3 regions of the Pseudorhodoferax sp. LjRoot39 genome follow, and region 1 is predicted to be linked to each of the others. Evidence: predicted binding sites of a transcription regulator. Region 1 holds the regulator's gene; each other region holds the start of a gene.

Evidence for each region. Region 1 encodes sigma-54, which starts transcription at its own class of promoters, with help from an activator protein. Its sites were predicted from a motif close to TGGCANGNAANCTGCTTT; they were not measured.
Region 2: a site for sigma-54 is predicted at 3,400-3,417, ahead of ACSQ4M_RS17950 (nidogen-like domain-containing protein). Genes of this name have one in related genera too.
Region 3: a site for sigma-54 is predicted at 3,332-3,349, ahead of ACSQ4M_RS03130 (TorF family putative porin). Genes of this name have one in related genera too.

What each region holds. Positions count from the first base shown of each region.
Region 1 covers NZ_CAXUQL020000001.1:543,303-549,161, forward strand. Annotated here, with positions in the region: gene ACSQ4M_RS02540 (THUMP domain-containing class I SAM-dependent RNA methyltransferase) at 1-934, opposite strand, end outside; gene ACSQ4M_RS02545 (RNA polymerase factor sigma-54) at 1,124-2,707, opposite strand; gene lptB (LPS export ABC transporter ATP-binding protein) at 2,722-3,498, opposite strand; gene lptA (lipopolysaccharide transport periplasmic protein LptA) at 3,500-4,114, opposite strand; gene ACSQ4M_RS02560 (thiol:disulfide interchange protein DsbA/DsbL) at 4,218-4,865, opposite strand; gene ACSQ4M_RS02565 (SPOR domain-containing protein) at 4,931-5,590, opposite strand; gene argS (arginine--tRNA ligase) at 5,649-5,859, opposite strand, start outside.
Region 2 covers NZ_CAXUQL020000001.1:3,846,925-3,852,783, forward strand. Annotated here, with positions in the region: gene ssuC (aliphatic sulfonate ABC transporter permease SsuC) at 1-349, shown strand, start outside; gene ACSQ4M_RS17930 (aliphatic sulfonate ABC transporter substrate-binding protein) at 372-1,340, shown strand; gene ACSQ4M_RS17935 (ATP-binding cassette domain-containing protein) at 1,337-2,122, shown strand; gene ACSQ4M_RS17940 (TOBE domain-containing protein) at 2,150-2,365, shown strand; gene ACSQ4M_RS17945 (MurR/RpiR family transcriptional regulator) at 2,402-3,289, shown strand; gene ACSQ4M_RS17950 (nidogen-like domain-containing protein) at 3,475-4,320, shown strand; gene ACSQ4M_RS17955 (MFS transporter) at 4,616-5,859, shown strand, end outside.
Region 3 covers NZ_CAXUQL020000001.1:661,874-667,732, forward strand. Annotated here, with positions in the region: gene kdpB (potassium-transporting ATPase subunit KdpB) at 1-696, opposite strand, end outside; gene kdpA (potassium-transporting ATPase subunit KdpA) at 709-2,439, opposite strand; gene ACSQ4M_RS03130 (TorF family putative porin) at 2,484-3,191, opposite strand; gene ACSQ4M_RS03135 (hypothetical protein) at 3,417-3,554, shown strand; gene ACSQ4M_RS03140 (hypothetical protein) at 3,544-3,675, shown strand; gene ACSQ4M_RS03145 (hypothetical protein) at 3,672-4,016, shown strand; gene ACSQ4M_RS03150 (DUF3299 domain-containing protein) at 4,059-4,598, opposite strand; gene ACSQ4M_RS03155 (tetratricopeptide repeat protein) at 4,595-5,326, opposite strand; gene ACSQ4M_RS03160 (MBL fold metallo-hydrolase) at 5,326-5,859, opposite strand, start outside.

The sequences.
Region 1 (5,859 bases):
CGGCGATGCGCTCGCCGTAGGGCGGGTTCAGCAGCATGGTGCCGGCCTCGGCCGGGGGCATGCGCTGCAGCGCGTCGCCACCGCGCAGCTGCACGGCCGCGGCGACACCGGCGCGCTGGGCGTTGCGCTGCGCGAAGTCGACCATGCGGTGGGCCACGTCGCTGCCGAACACGGTGGTCGTCGGGGCGTGCTGGGCGGCCTGGGCGTCCTCGCGCAGTGCAGCCCAGACATGCGCCTGGAACGGCGCCAGCCGCTCGAAGCCGAAGCGCCGGTTCAGGCCCGGCGCGATGCCGCAGGCGATCTGCGCGGCCTCGATGGCGATGGTGCCGCTGCCGCAGCAGGGGTCGTACAGCGGCGTCTGGGCGTCCCAGCCGCTGGCCGCGAGCATGGCGGCGGCCAGGGTTTCCTTGAGCGGGGCGTCGCCCTTGTCTTCGCGCCAGCCGCGCTTGAACAGCGGCTCGCCGGAACTGTCGATGTACAGCTGCAGCCGGTCGGTGGTCAGGTGGGCGTAGACGCGCACCTGGGGAAAGCGCGTGTCCACGTCAGGCCGCGAACCGGTCTTGTCGCGGAAGCGGTCGGCGATGGCGTCCTTGATGCGCAGCGCGGCGAAGTTCAGGCTCTGCAGCGGGCTGTGCTGCGCCGTGAGTTCGATCTTGAAGCTCTGGCGCGGCGTGAACCAGGCTTCCCAGGCGACGTTGGAGGCGATCGCATAGAGATCCTGCTCCTGGCGGTAGTCGCCGTGGGCCAACTCGATCAGCACGCGCTGGCACAGCCGGCTGTGCAGGTTCAGCCGCATGGCGTCGCGCCAGGAGGCGGTCAGCCGAACGCCGGCACGGCGGGCCTGGACGGGCGCGCCGGCGATGCGCGCGGCCTCGTCGGCCAGCATGGCTTCGACACCTGCCGCACAGGGCAGGAACAAGCGCAGGTTTTGCATTTCAGTGCTCCATGGCGCCGCGCGCCGCGTGCCAAGCACAAGGTCGGCTTGCACAGCGCGGTTCAGAAGGCCGCGGAGCAGGCCATGCCAGCAGACGCCGCGGAACGGGCTCTGCCCGGCCGCTGGCGGCGCCCCTGGAGGGGGATGGGATGGCTACACGCAGTGAGCCATCCAAACGGGGTGGACTCATCACAGCGCTTTGCGCAGGTTGGTGGGGGCGATGCGCAGGGCTTCGCGGTACTTGGCGACGGTGCGGCGTGCGCACTCGATGCCCTGCTCCTTGAGCATCTCGGAGAGCTGGCTGTCCGACAGCGGCTTCTTGCTGTCCTCGGCCGTGACGAACTGCTTGATCAGTGCGCGCACGGCCGTGCTCGAGGCGTTGCCGCCGGTCTCGGTGCCCAGCGAGGAACCGAAGAAGTACTTGAGCTCGAAGGTGCCGAAGGGCGTGGCCATGTACTTGGCCGTGGTCACGCGGCTGATGGTGGATTCGTGCAGGCCCAGCTCGTCGGCAATCTCGCGCAGCACCAGCGGGCGCATGGCCAGCGCACCGTGCGTGAAGAAGTTCTTCTGCCGCTCGACGATGGCGTTGGACACGCGCAGGATGGTGTCGAAGCGCTGCTGGATGTTCTTGATGAACCAGCGCGCCTCCTGCAGGCGCTGCTGCAGCGCGGCGGTGTCGGAGGCCTCGCGGCCGCCGCCGCGGTGCTGTTTGAGCGCGTTGGCGTAGATGTCGTGCACGCGCAGGCGCGGCATCACGTCGGCGTTGAGCTGGGCACGGAAGCGCACGTTGGCGCCGCGGCCGCTCTTGACGACGATGACGTCGGGCACGATGACATTGCGCTCCACGTCGACGAACTTGCGGCCGGGCTTGGGCTCCAGCCGCGTGATCAGCGCCAGCGCGGCCTTGATGCCGGCTTCGTTGTCGCCGCACAGGTTGGCCAGGCGGCGCAGGTCGCGCCGCGCCAGCAGGTCCATGGACTGGCGGCACATGCGCAGCGCCGTGCGCCGCAGCGGGGGCGGCACCTCGTCCTCGGGCAGGGCGCGGATCTGCAGCGCCAGGCATTCGCCCAGGTTGCGCGCGCCCACGCCGGGCGGCTCCAGGTTCTGCAGCAGGCGCAGGGCCACGGTGAAGCGGTGCACGAGTTCCTCGTGCGCCTCGGGGTCGTCGCCGGCGAAACCGGCGGCGAGCTCTTCCAGGCTGTCTTCGAGGTAGCCGTCCTCGTTGAGCGACTCGATCAGGAAGCGCAGCGCGGCCGTGTCCTCCTCGGACAGGCGCAGCGACAACGCCTGGCGGTGCAGGAAGCTGGTGAGCGACTCCTGGCTGCGCGCCAGCTCGGTGGCATCGGCCTCGCCGTCCTCGCCCTGCGTGGCGCCGTTGCGCGGCAGCGCATCACCGCCCCACTCGCCGTCGTCGGGCGCCACGTCGTGGGTGCCATCGCCGCCCCAATCGTGCTCGTCGGCCTGTCCGGTCAGCGGCGATTCGGATTCGTTGCGGTTCTCGGCCGGCGCCTCGGTGGCGTAGTCCAACCCGCTGGACAGCACGGCCTCGGTGTCGCGGTCTTCCTCGCGCACCGGGGTGTCGGCCTGGGCCAGGCCGAAGTCCTCGCCCGGCGCCTCGTCCATGGATTGCTCCAGGAACGGGTTCTCGTCGAGCATCTGCTCGACCTCCTGCGACAGCTCCAGCGTGGACAGCTGCAGCAGCCGGATCGACTGCTGCAGCTGCGGGGTCAGTGCCAGGTGCTGGGAGACGCGGAGCGAAAGGCCTTGCTTCATCGGGGCGGGGGGCCTTACATCCGGAAGTGCTCGCCGAGGTAGACCCGGCGCACTTCGGCGTTGTCGACGATCTCCGCGGGCGTGCCCTTGGCCAGCACCCGGCCTTCACTGATGATGTAGGCGTGGTCGCAGATGCCCAGCGTCTCGCGCACGTTGTGGTCGGTGATCAGCACGCCGATGCCACGGCCCTTGAGGAAGCTCACGATGCGCTGGATCTCGATCACGGCGATCGGGTCGATGCCGGCGAAGGGCTCGTCCAGCAGGATGAAGCGCGGCTGCGTGGCCAGCGCGCGCGCGATCTCCACGCGCCGGCGCTCACCGCCGGACAGCGACAGCGCCGAGGAGTCGCGCAGGTGGTCCACGCGCAGGTCCTGCAAGAGGCCGGTCAGGCGCGCTTCGATCTCCTTGCGGGTGAGCGTCTTGCCCTCGGGCGTGCGCTGCAGTTCCAGCACGGCGCGCACGTTCTCCTCGACCGTCAGCTTGCGGAAGATCGAGGCCTCCTGCGGCAGGTAGGACAGGCCCAGGCTGGAACGCCGGTGGATCGGCATGTGCTCGACCGACTGGCCGTCGATGGCGATGTGGCCGCCATCGGCCCGCACCAGGCCCACGATCATGTAGAAGGAGGTGGTCTTGCCCGCGCCATTGGGGCCCAGCAGGCCCACGACCTCACCCTTGTTGACGGTCAGCGAGACGTCGTGCACCACCTTGCGGCTGCCGTACGATTTCTCCAGCTGGCGCGCCACCAGGCGGCTGCCACCCACCTCGCCGAAAGCACTGTCCGCGGCCCCCACCTCAGTTCTTCTCCGTGCTGCCGAGCCGGGTGCTGGGCTTGAGCGGCGCGCTCGGCTGTGCCGGGGCCTTGGGCGCGCTGGCCGATGGCGCCGGCGACAGCATGGCGCGCACGCGTGCGTCGGGGTTGGTGCTGCCGGGCTTGGCCGCATCGACGGTGAAGACCTCGGTCACGTTGTTGTAGACGATGACGTTGCCCGTCACCTCGTCGTTCATGGTGCTGCCGACGAAGCGGCGCATCACGGCGCGGCGGGTGAAGATGACCTTGTCGGCCTTGCCGTCGTAGTCGATCACCTCGCCCTGGCCCTCGACATACTCGTCCACACCTTCGCGCTTTTCGCGGTAGTAGGCCAGCTCGCCCGGCGCCGCGGTGATGGTGGCGAACTGGTAGCCCTGGGCGTCCTTGCGCACCTCCACGCGCGCGCCGCGCGCCAGGATCGTGCCCTTGGTCACGACCACGCGGCCCGTGAACACATTGACCTGCTTGAGGTCGTCGTAGCGCATGGCATCGGCCTCGACGTTCATGGGCTTGTCGCGGTCGGCACGTTCGGCCAGCGCCAGTCCGGAAGACAGGGCAAGGGCCAGGCTGACGAGGAAGGAGGCGGTGGTGGGTTTCATGAAAGGCACGAATCTTGCTCGGCCATTGTAGCGGGCGTGAGCGAATGCAAAAACGACATGGCCCGCTGATGCGGGCCATTGTGCAGTGCAATATCGCCGCAGTCTACGACTTGGCCTTGCCGCGCTGCTCGACGATCAGTTGGTCCGTGACCGTGAGGGCGCGGTTCATGTTCTGCGCCAGCGTGCCGTCGGTGTAGTAGCGGCCGTTGATGCCGATGGCGGGCACGCCGGCCAGCTTGTAGGCGTCCTGCAGCTGGGTGGCCTTGCGCACCTTGGTGGCGACGTTGAACGAGTTGTAGACCTCGGTGAACTTGGCCTTGTCCAGGCCCTGGCTGGCAGCCCAGGCGATCACGGTGTCGTCGGTGTTCAGGCGCTGCTTGTCCACGTGGATGGCGTAGAAGGCCTTGCGGTGCAGGTCGTCGACCTTGCCCAGTGCTTCCAGCGCGTAATAGAGCTTTTGCAGCGGCACGAAGTCGTTGCGGAAGGCCACGGGCGCGCGGCGGAAGGCCACGTCCTTGGGCAGTTGCTTGACCCAGGACTCCAGCGCCGGCTCGAAGGCGTTGCAGTGCGGGCAGGCGTACCAGAAGAACTCGACCACCTCGATCTTGCCTGCCGGGGCTTCGGTGCCGGCTGGCTTGTCCAGCACCAGGTAGTCGGTGCCGGCCTTGGCTTGCGCCCACACGGCGGGGGCCTGGGTCAGGCCCAGTGCGGACACGGCCAGGCCGGCTTTCGAGAACTCACGACGTTTCATTGGTTTCACTCCTAGGGCCGGTGTGACCGGCATCGGTCGCAAAAAGTTTCAATCCGCAAGGGGCTTCAGCGCTGCACGCGCACCAGGGCCGAATCGGCACCCGTGCCGTCCAGCCGCGCCTTGGTGCGTTCGGCTTCCTCGCGGGAACGGTAGGGGCCCATGCGCACGCGGTAGACGGTGCGCCCGGCCTGCTCGCGCTCGGTCACCCGGGCTTCCAGGCCCATCATGGCCAGGCGCGCGCGCTGGGCTTCGGCATCGTCGGCCGTGCGGAAGGCACCGGCCTGGACGAAGTAGTCGAACGGGTCTGCCGCCGGGGCCGCGGCGGGCGCGGGCGTGCCGCCCGCGCGGGCGCGCGCCAGGTCGCCGAGTGGATCGGCCGAGGGCGCGGCAGGCCGCGCCGTGGCAGGCGCACTGTCCACGCGTGGTGCGGGAGCGGGGGCCGGCGTGGCCACCGCGGGCGGCGGCACCGGCGTGGCTGCGGGCACGGACGCGGGTGCCGCCGGGCGTGCCGGATTGCGACCGTGCAGCGGCGCGTTCGGGTCCCAGTTCTGGTTCTTGCGCGTCTCGGCGTCGTCGTCGACCGGCCGGCCCGACGGGGTCTTGCCGCTCATGAAGGGCACCGGCACCTTGGTCACGTAGACCGCCATGGCCAGCGCCGCCACCAGGCCCACGACCACGCCGGCGATGAAGCCGATGATGGTGCCGCCGGTCTGTCCCCGCCCCACCTTGGCGCCGGACTTGGCCGCCGGCCGCTTGCGTTGTTGTGCTTGCGTCATCGGGGTGTCACATCTTCTCGGGCGCGCTCACGCCCAGTTGCGCCAGGCCGTTGTGCAGCACCTGCGCCGTGGCCGCGACCAGCGCCACACGCGCGGTGCGCACGGCCGGCTCGTCGACCAGGATGCGCTCGGCGTCGTAGTAGCTGTGGTAGCAGGAGGCCAGCTCGCGCAGGTAGAAGCTCACGTCGTGCGGCGCGAAATCCGTCGCCGCGCTGGTC
Region 2 (5,859 bases), 3.3 Mb from region 1:
CTTCCATGGCATCCGCAACGTCGACCCGCAGCTGATCGAGATGGGCCGCACCTACGGCCTGTCGCGCTGGCAGCTCTACAAGGAGGTGATCCTGCCCGGTGCGGTCTCCTCCATCCTCGTGGGCCTGCGCTTCTCGCTGGGCCTGATGTGGGTGATCCTGATCGTGGCCGAAACCATCTCGGCCCAGGCCGGCATCGGCTACCTGACCATGAACGCGCGCGAGTTCCTGCAGACCGACGTGGTGCTGGTCGGCATCCTGCTCTACGCGCTGCTCGGCAAGCTGGCCGACCTCTTGGCGCGCGGGCTCGAACACTGGTGGCTGCGCTGGCACCCCGGCTATGCACGTTGACTTCCATACGGATTCCTCTGTCATGACTCCATCCTTTGCGGTCACACGCCGCGGTGCGCTCGGCGCGCTGGCCACCCTCTCGGCCGGTGCCGCGTGGGCCCAGCCTGCACCGACCACCGTGCGCATCGGCTACCAGAAGTCGTCCACGCTGACCGTGGTGCTCAAGTCGCAGGGCACGCTGGAACGCCGGCTCGCGCCGCTGAACACCAAGGTCAGCTGGCACGAATTCACGAGCGGGCTGCCGCTGCTCGAAGCGCTGAACCTGGACAACCTGGACTTCAGCGCCGACGTGGCCGACACCGTGCCCGTGTTCGCGCAGGCGGCCGGCGCGCAACTGACCTTCGTCGCCCAGGAAGCGCCTTCGCCCACGGCCCAGGCCATCGTGGTGCGTGCGGATTCGCCGCTGCGCAGCGTGGCCGAGCTCAAGGGCAGGAAGGTCGGCTTCGCCAAGGCGGCCGGCGCGCACTACCTGCTGATCGCCGCGCTGGAGCAGGCCGGCCTGTCCTTCAAGGACATCGAGCCGGCCTACCTCACGCCGGCCGACGGCCGCGCCGCCTTCGAGCGCGGTGCCATCGACGCCTGGGTGATCTGGGACCCGTTCCTGTCGGCCGCGCAGCGCCAGTCCCATGCGCGTGTGCTGGCCGACGGCACGGGCATTGCCAGCTACCAGCGCTACTACCTGGCCAGCACCAGGTTCGCCCAGGCCCGCGCCGATGTGCTGGAGGTGATCTACGCCGAACTGGCCAAGGCCGGCCAATGGGTCAAGGCCAACCCCGATGCTGCGGCGGCGCTGCTGTCGCCAGTGTGGGGCGTGGACCTGCCCACCGTGCTGCAGGCGAATGGCCGGCGCAGCTACGCCGTGCGCGCGGCCGTGCCGGCGGGCCTGGCGGAGCAGCAGAAGATTGCCGATGCCTTCTTTGCCGAGAAGCTGCTGCCGCGGCGCGTGAACGCGCTCGACATTCCTCTGTTCAAACCCGGGAGTGCGACATGAGCGAAGGTGGCGTGCGCCTGAAGGCGCGCAAGCTGACCAAGCGCTACGGCGCGCGCACCGTGTTGCAGAACACGCAGCTGGACATCGCGCCCGGCGAGTTCATCGCCATCGTCGGCCGCAGCGGCTGCGGCAAGAGCACCTTGCTGCGGCTGGTGGCCGGCCTGGAGGCGTCCAGCGGCGGCAGCCTGCAGGTCGACGGCCAGGCCATCACGGGCCTGAATCCGCAGACCCGCATCATGTTCCAGGAGGCCCGCCTCCTGCCCTGGAAGCGCGTGCTGGACAACGTGCTGCTGGGCCTGCCCGATGCGGCGCGCCCGCGCGGCGAAGAGGTGCTGGCCCAGGTCGGCCTGGCCGAGCGCGCGCGCGAATGGCCGGCCCGCCTGTCCGGCGGCCAGCGCCAGCGCGTGGCCCTGGCGCGCGCGCTGGTGCACCGGCCGCAACTGCTGCTGCTCGACGAGCCGCTGGGCGCGCTGGACGCGCTGACCCGCATCGAGATGCACCGCCTCATCGAAGATCTGTGGCAGCGCCACCGCTTCACGGCGCTGCTGGTCACGCACGACGTGCAGGAGGCCGTGGCCCTGGCCGACCGCGTGGTGCTGATCGAGGACGGCCGCATCGCGCTGGACCAGCGCATCGATCTGCCGCGCCCGCGTTCGCAGGGCGACGCGGCCTTCGCAGCCATCGAGAAACGCATCCTCGACCGCGTGCTGCAAAAGCCCGCGGTCGAGCACCCCGAACCCGAGCGCCTGCACCCCGCGCATGCCCTGCGTTGGGCGGTCTGACCTTTCACCACAACAAGGAGTTATTCCATGAGCATCCAAGCCATCAACGTGCGCAACCAGTTCCGCGGCAAGGTCAAGGAGATCATCCGCGGCGACGTGGTCTCCGAGGTCGATGTCGAGACGCCCTGGGGCATCGTCACCTCCGTCATCACCACGCGCTCGGTCGACGAGCTCGCGCTCCAGCCGGGCTCGGACGTGGTCGCGCTCGTGAAGTCCACCGAAGTCTCGATCGCCAAGCTCTGAACGCGGCGGGGCGATGGCTTAGCATCGCCAGCGCCCATGCCTGCCCACGACGACGACACCGCCGCCTCCTTCCTCACGCGCATCCGCGAGGCGCTAGACCAGCTGCCGCCGACCGAGCAGCGGCTGGGCCGCTTCATCCTCGACTTCCCGGGCGAGCTGGCCAGCTACAGCGCTTCCGAGCTGGCGCACCAGGCGGGTGTGTCCAACGCCAGCGTGACGCGCTTCGTGCGCCGGCTGGGCTATGCCAGCTACGAGGAGGCGCGCCGCCATGCGCGCGACCAGCGCTCGGCCGGCTCGCCGCTGTACCTCTCTCCACGCACCGCCGACGCACTGGGTGGCAGCAGCGCCGCCCACGCGCAGGCCGCGCACGACAACATCGCCGCCACCCTGCGCGGCATCGACGATGCCCAGCTCGACGCCATCGCCCAGGCCATGGTGCATGCACGTGCGGTCTGGTTCCTGGGCTTTCGCAACAACCGCAGCTTCGCGGCCTACCTGCGCTGGCAACTGGCCCAGGTGCTGCCGCGCACGCAGGTGCTGCCCGGGCCCGGCGAGACGCTGGCCGAGTACGCCGTGGACATCGCCGCGGGCGACGTGCTCGTGGTGTTCGCGCTGCGCCGCAGCCCGGCCGTGGCGGCGGCCTTCGCGCGGCACGCCACGCAAGCAGGTGCCCAGGTGGTGTTCGTGACCGAGCCTTCGTCGGCCGAGGGCGCCGGTGCGCGCTGGGTCCTGCACTGCCACACGGCCGCGCCCGGGCCCCTGGACAGCCATGTGGCGCCGATGCTGATGTGCGAGCTGCTGGCCACGCGCACGCTGCAGGCGGCAGGCGCGGCCGGTCGCCAGCGTCTGGCCGGCGTGGAGGCCGCGCATGCGGCACTGGGCGAGCTGCGCACCGCGCCCCGGGACGACACCGCCGGACTCTGACGCCCCCCGGGGGCGGTGCGTCGAAATACCTGACAACGCGTCATGTTGGCCGCATGGCTCGTCACGCTTTTGCGCGAAATTTTCCTGTTGTGTCAAAGACTTGCTGCATTTGGCATGGATGCTGCTCTAAATGCCCGGTTCGATGTTTCGAACTTGCTTCATTTCTTTAACCATTCGGAGATCCCATGCTGTTTTTCAAGCAAGCGGCCGCCGTGCTGGCCCTGGCCAGCGCTGTGGTGGCGCCTGCCGCTTCGGCCGCCGTTGTCACGCTTCCCACCTCGGCGCTGAACGCATCCAGCGGCGTCTACACGCCCAATGGCTACTACACCAACAACATCGGCCAGGTCGCCGTCATGACCGGCGGGGGCGCCACGCCCAACATCGGTGGCGCGGACGGCCGCAACGACGACGGCTACATGGCCCTGAACCTGGGCTTCAGCTTCACCTTCTTCGGCCAGACCTACACCAGCCTGTTCCTCAACAACAACGGCAACGTGAGCTTCGGCAGCGGAATCTCGGCGTACGTGCCTTCTGGCCCGACGGGCGCCGACGCACCCGTCATCTCGACCTTCTTCGGCGACGTGGACACCACCGGCCCCGCATCGGGCGTCATGCACTACAGCCTGAGCGCCAACCAGCTGGTCGTGACCTGGGACCAGGTCGGCTACTTCGACAGCAAGGACGACCTGCTCAACAGCTTCCAGCTGGTGCTGCGCAGCAACGACTACGTGCTGCCCGAGGGCGAGGGCCAGATCGGCTTCTTCTACGGCAACATGGACTGGGAACAGACCGACACCAGCCAGACGGCTGCCGTCGGCTTCGGCGACGGGCAGGGCAATGCCGTGGTGATCGCCGGCTCCAACACGCCGGGCATGAACGACGTGGTCGATGGCCAGTACATCTGGTTCGACCCGAACCTGCGTCCGGTGGAGCCGCAGGAACCCGGTGAGGTGCCCGAACCGGCCTCGCTGGCCCTGGTCGGCCTGGCGCTGGCCGGCCTGGTCGCGAACCGCCGCCGCAAGAAGGCCTGAGCGCCCGAAGGCCCCGCCTCCAGGCACGCACCTGGACGGGGCCGGCAGCCGCGGCCCGCGGCTGCCAGAGCGCGGCTGCCCTGCCGCGCAACCTGGGGCCCAGCGCCGGCTCCAGTACCTCCGTCCTCCTCCGTCAGCAAACCCCGGGTTTGTCCGGATGTTTGTGAAAATCCAATTTCATAAACAATATGGTTTGAAAAATGCTTTTCATAACCAGTGCCCAAGCCGGGCACCACGCGGGTGCGGCCGAGGCGGTCGCCAGCCCTTCAGCGCAGGCAACACGGAGGTATCCACCATGGCCGGAGAAGCAATCATCTCGGCGTCGAAGCCCCAGACGGCGCAGATGCAGCAGCTCGAATCGGCGCTCGAGCAGATCGGCGTCACGCGCTCGCACAAGAGCATCATCTTTCTGGTGGTCTGCGGTGTGCTGTTCGACGTGTTCGAGCAGAACGCGGTGGGCCTGGTCGGCCCGCTGCTGCGCCAGCACTGGGGGCTGGACGCGACCGACATCGGCTTTCTCAACACCATCACCTTCATCGCCGCGGCGATGGGGCGGCTGGGTTCGGGCTACTGCGCCGACCGCTTCGGCCGGCGCTTCATGCTCAACGTGAACCTGGCGCTGTTCACCTTCGGCGCCATCCTGTGCGCGCTGGCGCCCAACTACGCGGTGCTGGCGGTCGGCCGCTTCATCGTCGGCCTGGGGCTGGGCGGCGAGATCACCACCGCGGTGACCATGCTGGCCGAGTTCTGCTCGTCCAAGTTCCGCGGCACGGCCGTGGGCCTCATCAACGTGGGCGGCGGCGGGCTGGGCAACATGCTGGCGCCGGCCTTCGCGCTGGGCGTGTTCGCGCTGTTCCCGGGCGAGAACGCCTGGCGCTGGCTGTTCGGCTGCCTGGTGCTGCCGGCGGTGTTCATCGTGTTCTACCGCCGCTTCGTGCCCGAGACGCCGCGCTACCTGCTGTCGCAGGGCCGGGTGGAGGAGGCCAACCGCGTGCTGTCCATGCTGGCCTCGGGCAAGCTCGCCAATGCGCAGTACCCGCTGCACAACTACATCACGGCCGGTGCCGAGGCCAGTGCCGCGCCGGTGCGCAAGACGCGGCTCGCCGACATCTTCAGCGGCGGCTATGCGCGGCGCACCATCGCGGTCGGCGTGGCCTCGTGGATGACCTTCGGCGCGCAGCTCTCGGTGCTCACGCTGATGCCCACCATCCTGGTGGCCCAGGGCTACTCCATCACCAAGAGCTTCGCCTTCACGATCGTGATGCAGAGCGGCAGCCTGCTGGGCGCCATCGCGGCCTCGGTGCTGGGCTACAAATTTCCGCGCAAGCGCGTGCTGACCGTCGGCGCCATCGCCGCCTGCCTGGCGGGCCTGGCCTTCGGCAACCTGACCTCGAGCGTGGCCATGGTGCTGGTGTGCGGCGCGCTGTTCCAGTTCTGCGTGCTGACGCTCAACACCTCGATCTGGATCTACGCGCCCGAGCTCTACCCGACGCGCATGCGCGGCCTGGGCACCTCGTTCCTGCTGGCGCTGGGCACGGT
Region 3 (5,859 bases), 120 kb from region 1:
CAGGCTGACGACCACGGCCCCGAAGGTGACGGTCATCACGACCAGCAGGATGCCGAGCGCGATCTCGTTGGGCGTCTTCTGGCGGTTGGAGCCCTCGACCAGCGCGATCATGCGGTCCAGGAAGCTGTGGCCGGGCTCGGCCGTGACGCGCACGACGATGCGGTCGGACAGCACCTTGGTGCCTCCGATCACGCCGGAGCGGTCGGTGCCGGCCTCGCGCAGCACGGGGGCGGATTCGCCCGTGACGGCCGCTTCGTTGATCGTGGCCAGGCCTTCGACGATCTCGCCGTCGGCCGGGATCAGCTGACCTTCCTCGACCACGACCATGTCGCCCGGACGCAGCGCGGCGGCCGGCACGGTGCTCTCCTTGCCATCCTTCAGGCGGCGCGCGACCAGGTCCTTGCGCGCGCTGCGCAGCGAGGCGGCCTGGCCGCGGCCACGCGCCTCGGCCACAGCCTCGGCGAAGTTGGCGAACAGCACGGTGGCGAACAGGATCAGCGTCACGGCCCAGCCGAAGCCGGCCGTGGTCCAGCCCGCGAGCGTGGCGACCAGCGTCAGCACGGTGCCGAGCCAGACCACGGCCATCACGGGGTTCCTGACCACGTGCTGGGGCGCGAGCTTGACGAAGGAGTCGATGATGGCCGGCTTGAAATCGAAGCCGGCGGGGGTGTTGGCGGTACGCACGTTGTCGTTCATGGCTTGGTCCTCTCAGCGCGCCAGCAGTGCGTTCAGCTGCAGGTGGTCGGCCACGGGGCCCAGCACCAGCACCGGCATGAACTGCAACAGCGTGAGGATGATGACGATGCCGATCAGCGTGAGCGCGAAGGTCGGCGTTTCGATCTGCAGCGAGCCCGAACCTTCGGGCGCGCGGCGCTTGGCGGCCATCATGGCGGCGATGGCCAGCGGCAGCACCAGGCCGGGGAAGCGGCCCAGCGCCAGCGCGAGCACGCAGGACAGGTTCCACCACGGCGTGGCGTCACCCAGGCCCTCGAAGCCCGAGCCGTTGTTGGCGAAGGCCGAGGTGTACTCGTAGAACACCTGGCTGATGGCATGGAAGCCCGGGTTGGAGTTGCCGGTGATGCCGGGCACGGCCAGCGTGATGGCGGTGAGGCCCAGCAGCACAATGGGCTGCAGCAGCACGATCACGGCCAGCAGCTTCACCTCCGGCCCTTCGATCTTGCGGCCGAACAGCTCGGGCGTGCGGCCCGTCATGAGGCCGGCCAGGAACACCGCCAGCAGCAGGTAGACCAGGAACTGCTGCAGGCCGCAGCCAATCCCGCCCCAGATGCCATTGATCAGCATGTTGACCATGGAGACCATGCCGGTCAGCGGCGCGAGCGAGTCGTGCATGCTGTTGACCGAGCCGTTGTTGACCTGGGTCGTCACCGCCGCCCACAGCGCCGAGTCCTCGGCACCCAGGCGCACTTCCTTGCCTTCCATGAGGGCCAGGTCGGCCGAGGTGCCCGAGGCGCTCTCGGACCACAGCGACAGGCTGGTCGAGGCGATGGACATGACCAGCATGGTGCCGAACACCATGGCGCCGAACTTGCGGCGGCCGGTGAACGGCCCGACCATGAAGACCACCGACATGGGCACCAGCACGATGGCCAGCGTCTCCAGGAAGTTGGACAGCGGCGTCGGGTTCTCCAGCGGCACCGCGCTGTTGGGGCCGTACCAGCCGCCGCCGTTGCTGCCCAGCTGCTTGATGGCCACCATGGGCGCGACCGGGCCGAGCGGGATCTTCTGCTCCTTGAACTCAGCCGAGGCTTCCACCGGTGTGGCCGTGGGGCCGCCCTGCAGCGTGGCAGGCACGCCCTGGGTGGCCAGCAGCGCCGACAGCACCAGCGACAGCGGCAGCATCACGCGCACGCAGCCACGCACCACGTCGGCCCAGTAGTTGCCCACGTCGACCGTGTCGGCATCGCCGGTGGAGGCCGCGGCACCGGCCTGGCCCGCCATGGCCTGGCGGCCGCCGAACAGGCCGCGCAGCGTGGCGGCGACCACGCCGAGCGCCATCACCGGCGTGACCACCTGCAGGCCGACGATGCCGGTCATCTGCGCCAGGTAGGACAGCTGGGCCTGGCCCGAGTAGTGCTGCTGGTTGGTGTTGGTCAGGAACGAGACCGCGGTGTGCAGCGCGAGATCCCAACTCATGTTGGGCGCGTCGTTGGGGTTCAGCGGCAGCCAGGCCTGGGTCATGAAGATGGCCCAGACGACGAGCAGCAGCACGAGGTTGCTGAGCAGGAAGGCGGCGGCATAGCCGCGCCAGCCCATGCCCACCTGCGGGCGCGTGCCCAGCAGGGCGTAGATGGGACGTTCGATCCACGCGAACAGCGGGTCCGAACGCATGGGTGCGCCGCGCAGCACGGCGGCCAGGTAATGGCCCAGCGGCCAGGCCAGCGCGATGGCTGCGGCGAAGATGAGCAGGGTCTCAAGCATGGTGCAAGCCTTTCAAGGCATCAGGGAGATCGAGGCCGTCCGTCTCAGAACGCGGCCTGCAGCGCGAACTCGCCGCGCGTGCCGGCCATGCCGGGGAACAGGCGCCTGGCGGCGGAATCGGTGGCGTGCAGCGTGGCGCGCAGCTCGAACGGGGCGCGGAAGGCCCAGACCACGCTCAGCGCGCCGTGCGTATAGCTGTCGGCGTAGTCGCTGTCCAGCACGTAGCGGGCCACGGTGCCCTCGATGCGCCACTGGTCGTTCAGTGCATGGCGCGCACCCAGCAGCACGTAGGTGCCGGTGGTGTCGCTGGCCATGGTGTTGGTGGAGTGGCCCACGGCCACCCAGTAGTTCTCGCGCCAGGTGACGGCCAGGTTCAGCTCGTTCCAGTTCAGCTTGACGTCGGCCGAGGGGTACTGGTAGCGCAGCAGGTAGGCGTCCACGGCCCAGTCGTCGGCGATCTTGCCGGCCCAGCCCACGGCCAGGTCGAACTCGGTGCTGGCGCCGTTGTCGGGCCGGAATTTGACGTTGGAGCCCCACACCGAGGCGTACAGGCCCGACGCATGGGCGTACTTGAGGCCGACCTGCACGGCGGGGTTTTCGCGTGTCTGCGAGGAGCCGCGCCAGACGTAGTCGGACGTGAGGGAGGCCGTGCCCGTCAGTTGCGCGGATGCCGTCGAAGGCAGGGCCGCAGCCATGAATCCACCGCACAGTGCGGCAACTCCCCCCAGGGAAACCAGATGCTTGGAGCGCATGTTCTTGTTCACGATCGAATGGCGAAACTGCCAGTCGTCAGTATTCGATGGAGCCCCGTAAAGTCTCCATTCCAAGAACAGGCGCCCGCGTCAAATCTCCGTCAAATCTGCTGGCGTGGCCCTCGCGCTCCTCCCCTGGGCACGCAGATTTGATGCCGAATTGACGGCGCGGTCGGCGGGCCCGGACTATGGTTTCGGCACCTTGGTTTCCGGGTGCCGAGACGCATGCCCCAACTCCTGCAAGACCTCGTCTTCATCCTGATCGTCAGCCTGTGCTTCGTCGGCTTCCTGCGCTGCACGCGCGCCGCCCTGGCGCGCCGCGACGGCAAGCGCAACACCTCGGCCACCGGTCATGGCGAATGAACTGCTGCATTTCGCGCTGGCCCTGCTGGCCATCGTGCTGCCCTTGCTGCTGGGCTGGGTGCTGGTGACGCTGTCGGCACGGCGCCAGCGCGGCGGATCGAAGGCGCGGCCCGGGAAATGAGCGCGGCAGCCCTGCTGTTCTGGTGCGTCGCCGCGGCGAAGGTGTTGCTCTCCGCGCCCATCCAGATCCGCGCCGCGCAGGCGCGCACCCCCGAGCGCCTGCGCGAGGCGCGCAGCCAGCGCAAGGACGACTGGCTGGCCATGGTGGTCATGGTGCTGGCCCTGCTCTCGGACAGCTATCCGCTCACGGGTTGGGCCTACCTGCAGATCCGCGAGGCCATGGGCCAGCCCTCGGGCCAGACCCCGAACCTGGCCGGCTGGGTCTACCTCGTGGGAACGGTCACGCTGGCCTGGCTGGTGCAGCGCAGCCTGCGGCGGCTCGGCACGCCGAGCCATCGCTGAGCACGGGCCCTGGCGCCGGGGCCGGTCGCCTGCCGGGGAACTTCAGCGCGGGGGCGCGGCGTAGCGCTCCACGCGCAGGCCCGCCAGCGCATAGCCGCTGACGCCATGCACCGTGCTGGCGCGCGCCAGTTGCAGCCGGCCGCTGATCCAGACCGTGTCCATGGTGCCCAGCGACTTGTGGGGCTTGTCGAGCCGCACATGGACGATCTGGTTGGATGGCGGCGGCGGCGTGTGGATGCAGGCGCCGAAATGCGGCACCAGCAGCAGCTCGCGCAGGCCCTGGGCGGTCGCCTCCAGCGGCACCACGTAGCCCGGGATGCGGATGGCGGCGCCATCCAGCGCGGCGACCAGCGGCGCCTCGTCCCAGACCGTGCGCAGGCGCTGCAGCGCGGCGGCGGCGCGCGGGTCGTCGTCGGACAGGCGGCGCAGGTCCACGCCCGCGCCCTGGAAGTCGGCCCAGGGGTCCCAGTCCCTGGGCAGCAGGTCGTCCCAGCCGATGGTGCGGAACGCATCCTTGGCGAAGGCCGGCGCCAGCACGGCGCAGGCCAGGGCCGCGCAGGCGCGGCGGCGCAGCAGGTTCATGGCGATGCCTCCCTGGCCGGCGGGGAGAACGGCGCCAGCTTCTGGAACAACAGCGGGCCGGCGAAGCTCGGCATGTCGTGCTCGTGGTCGTCGTGCGGGGCCACGCCCTCGCGCGACTTGCGCAGCCACACGCGGGCCAGCGCCGGGTCGCGCGCCACGCCCTCGCCGCGGTCGTAGGCCCGGCCCAGCGCGCGCTGGGCGCGCGGGTTGCCGGCCTCGGCCGCCTGCTGCAGCCAGGCGATGGCGGCGGCCATGTCGCGGCGCACACCCGCGCCGTCTGCGTAGGCGCGGTACAGCGCGTACTGCGAGCGCGAGGCACAAGGGGCATCGGTGGCGGCGGTGCGGCGGTACCAGCGCAAGGCCTCGGCCGCGTCCTTGCGCGCGCCGCCCCAGCCGTTGGCGTAGAAGTCGCCCAGCATGCACTGGGCCGACACGGCGCCCTGGCCTGCCGCCGTGCGGAACCAGTGGAACGCGGCCGCCGCGTCCTTGGGCACCTGGGCGTTGCCGTCCAGGTAGAGGTAGCCCAGGTCGACCTGCGCCTGCACATGGCCAAGCGCGGCGGCCTGGCGCAGGTAGGCGTGGGCCTGCGCCAGGTCCACCACCTGGCCGGTCAGGCCGGCGTAGTGGCGGGCCTGCGCGTAGAGCGCCTGCGCCGCTGGCGCAGGCCCGGCCTGGGCCGCACAGGCCAGCGCCACGCAGGCGGCGAGCAAGGCCTGCCGCATGCGCATCAGCGGAAGGTCTGCGTCACATCCGCCGGCACCACGATCTCGCTGGCGGGCGTCAGCGTCATCGTGACCTGGCGGCCTTGCGCGATGGTCGCCAGGATGGCCTGGGCCTCGGCCAGCGTGCCGACACGCTTGGTGCGCAGCACCTCACCCGGCTTGGCGTGCACGGATTCGACGGGGCCACCACGGTAGGTGATGGTCTGGTTCGTGCCCGGGCTGACCTGGACGAAGTTGTTCGGCAGGTAGCCCTGGTAGCCGTCGTTGACCTGCACCGAGACCTGCACGTAGAAGCCCGTGGGGTCGTTCACGTACTGGTCGGTGGCGGTCACGATGCCGCTGGCCAAGAGCGGGATGGCCGGGTTCTTGTTCTGCGGACCGACGAAGCCCTGCACGATCTTGCCGCCGTCCAGCAGCGTGGCCGTGACCGTGGGGCCGGCCTCGCGCCCGGGCTTGTACGGGCCCGAGGTCTCGATGCTCTTGTACGACGCGTTGGCCGTGTCGCTGGCCGCGTACGAGATCACCGAGCGGCGCTTTTC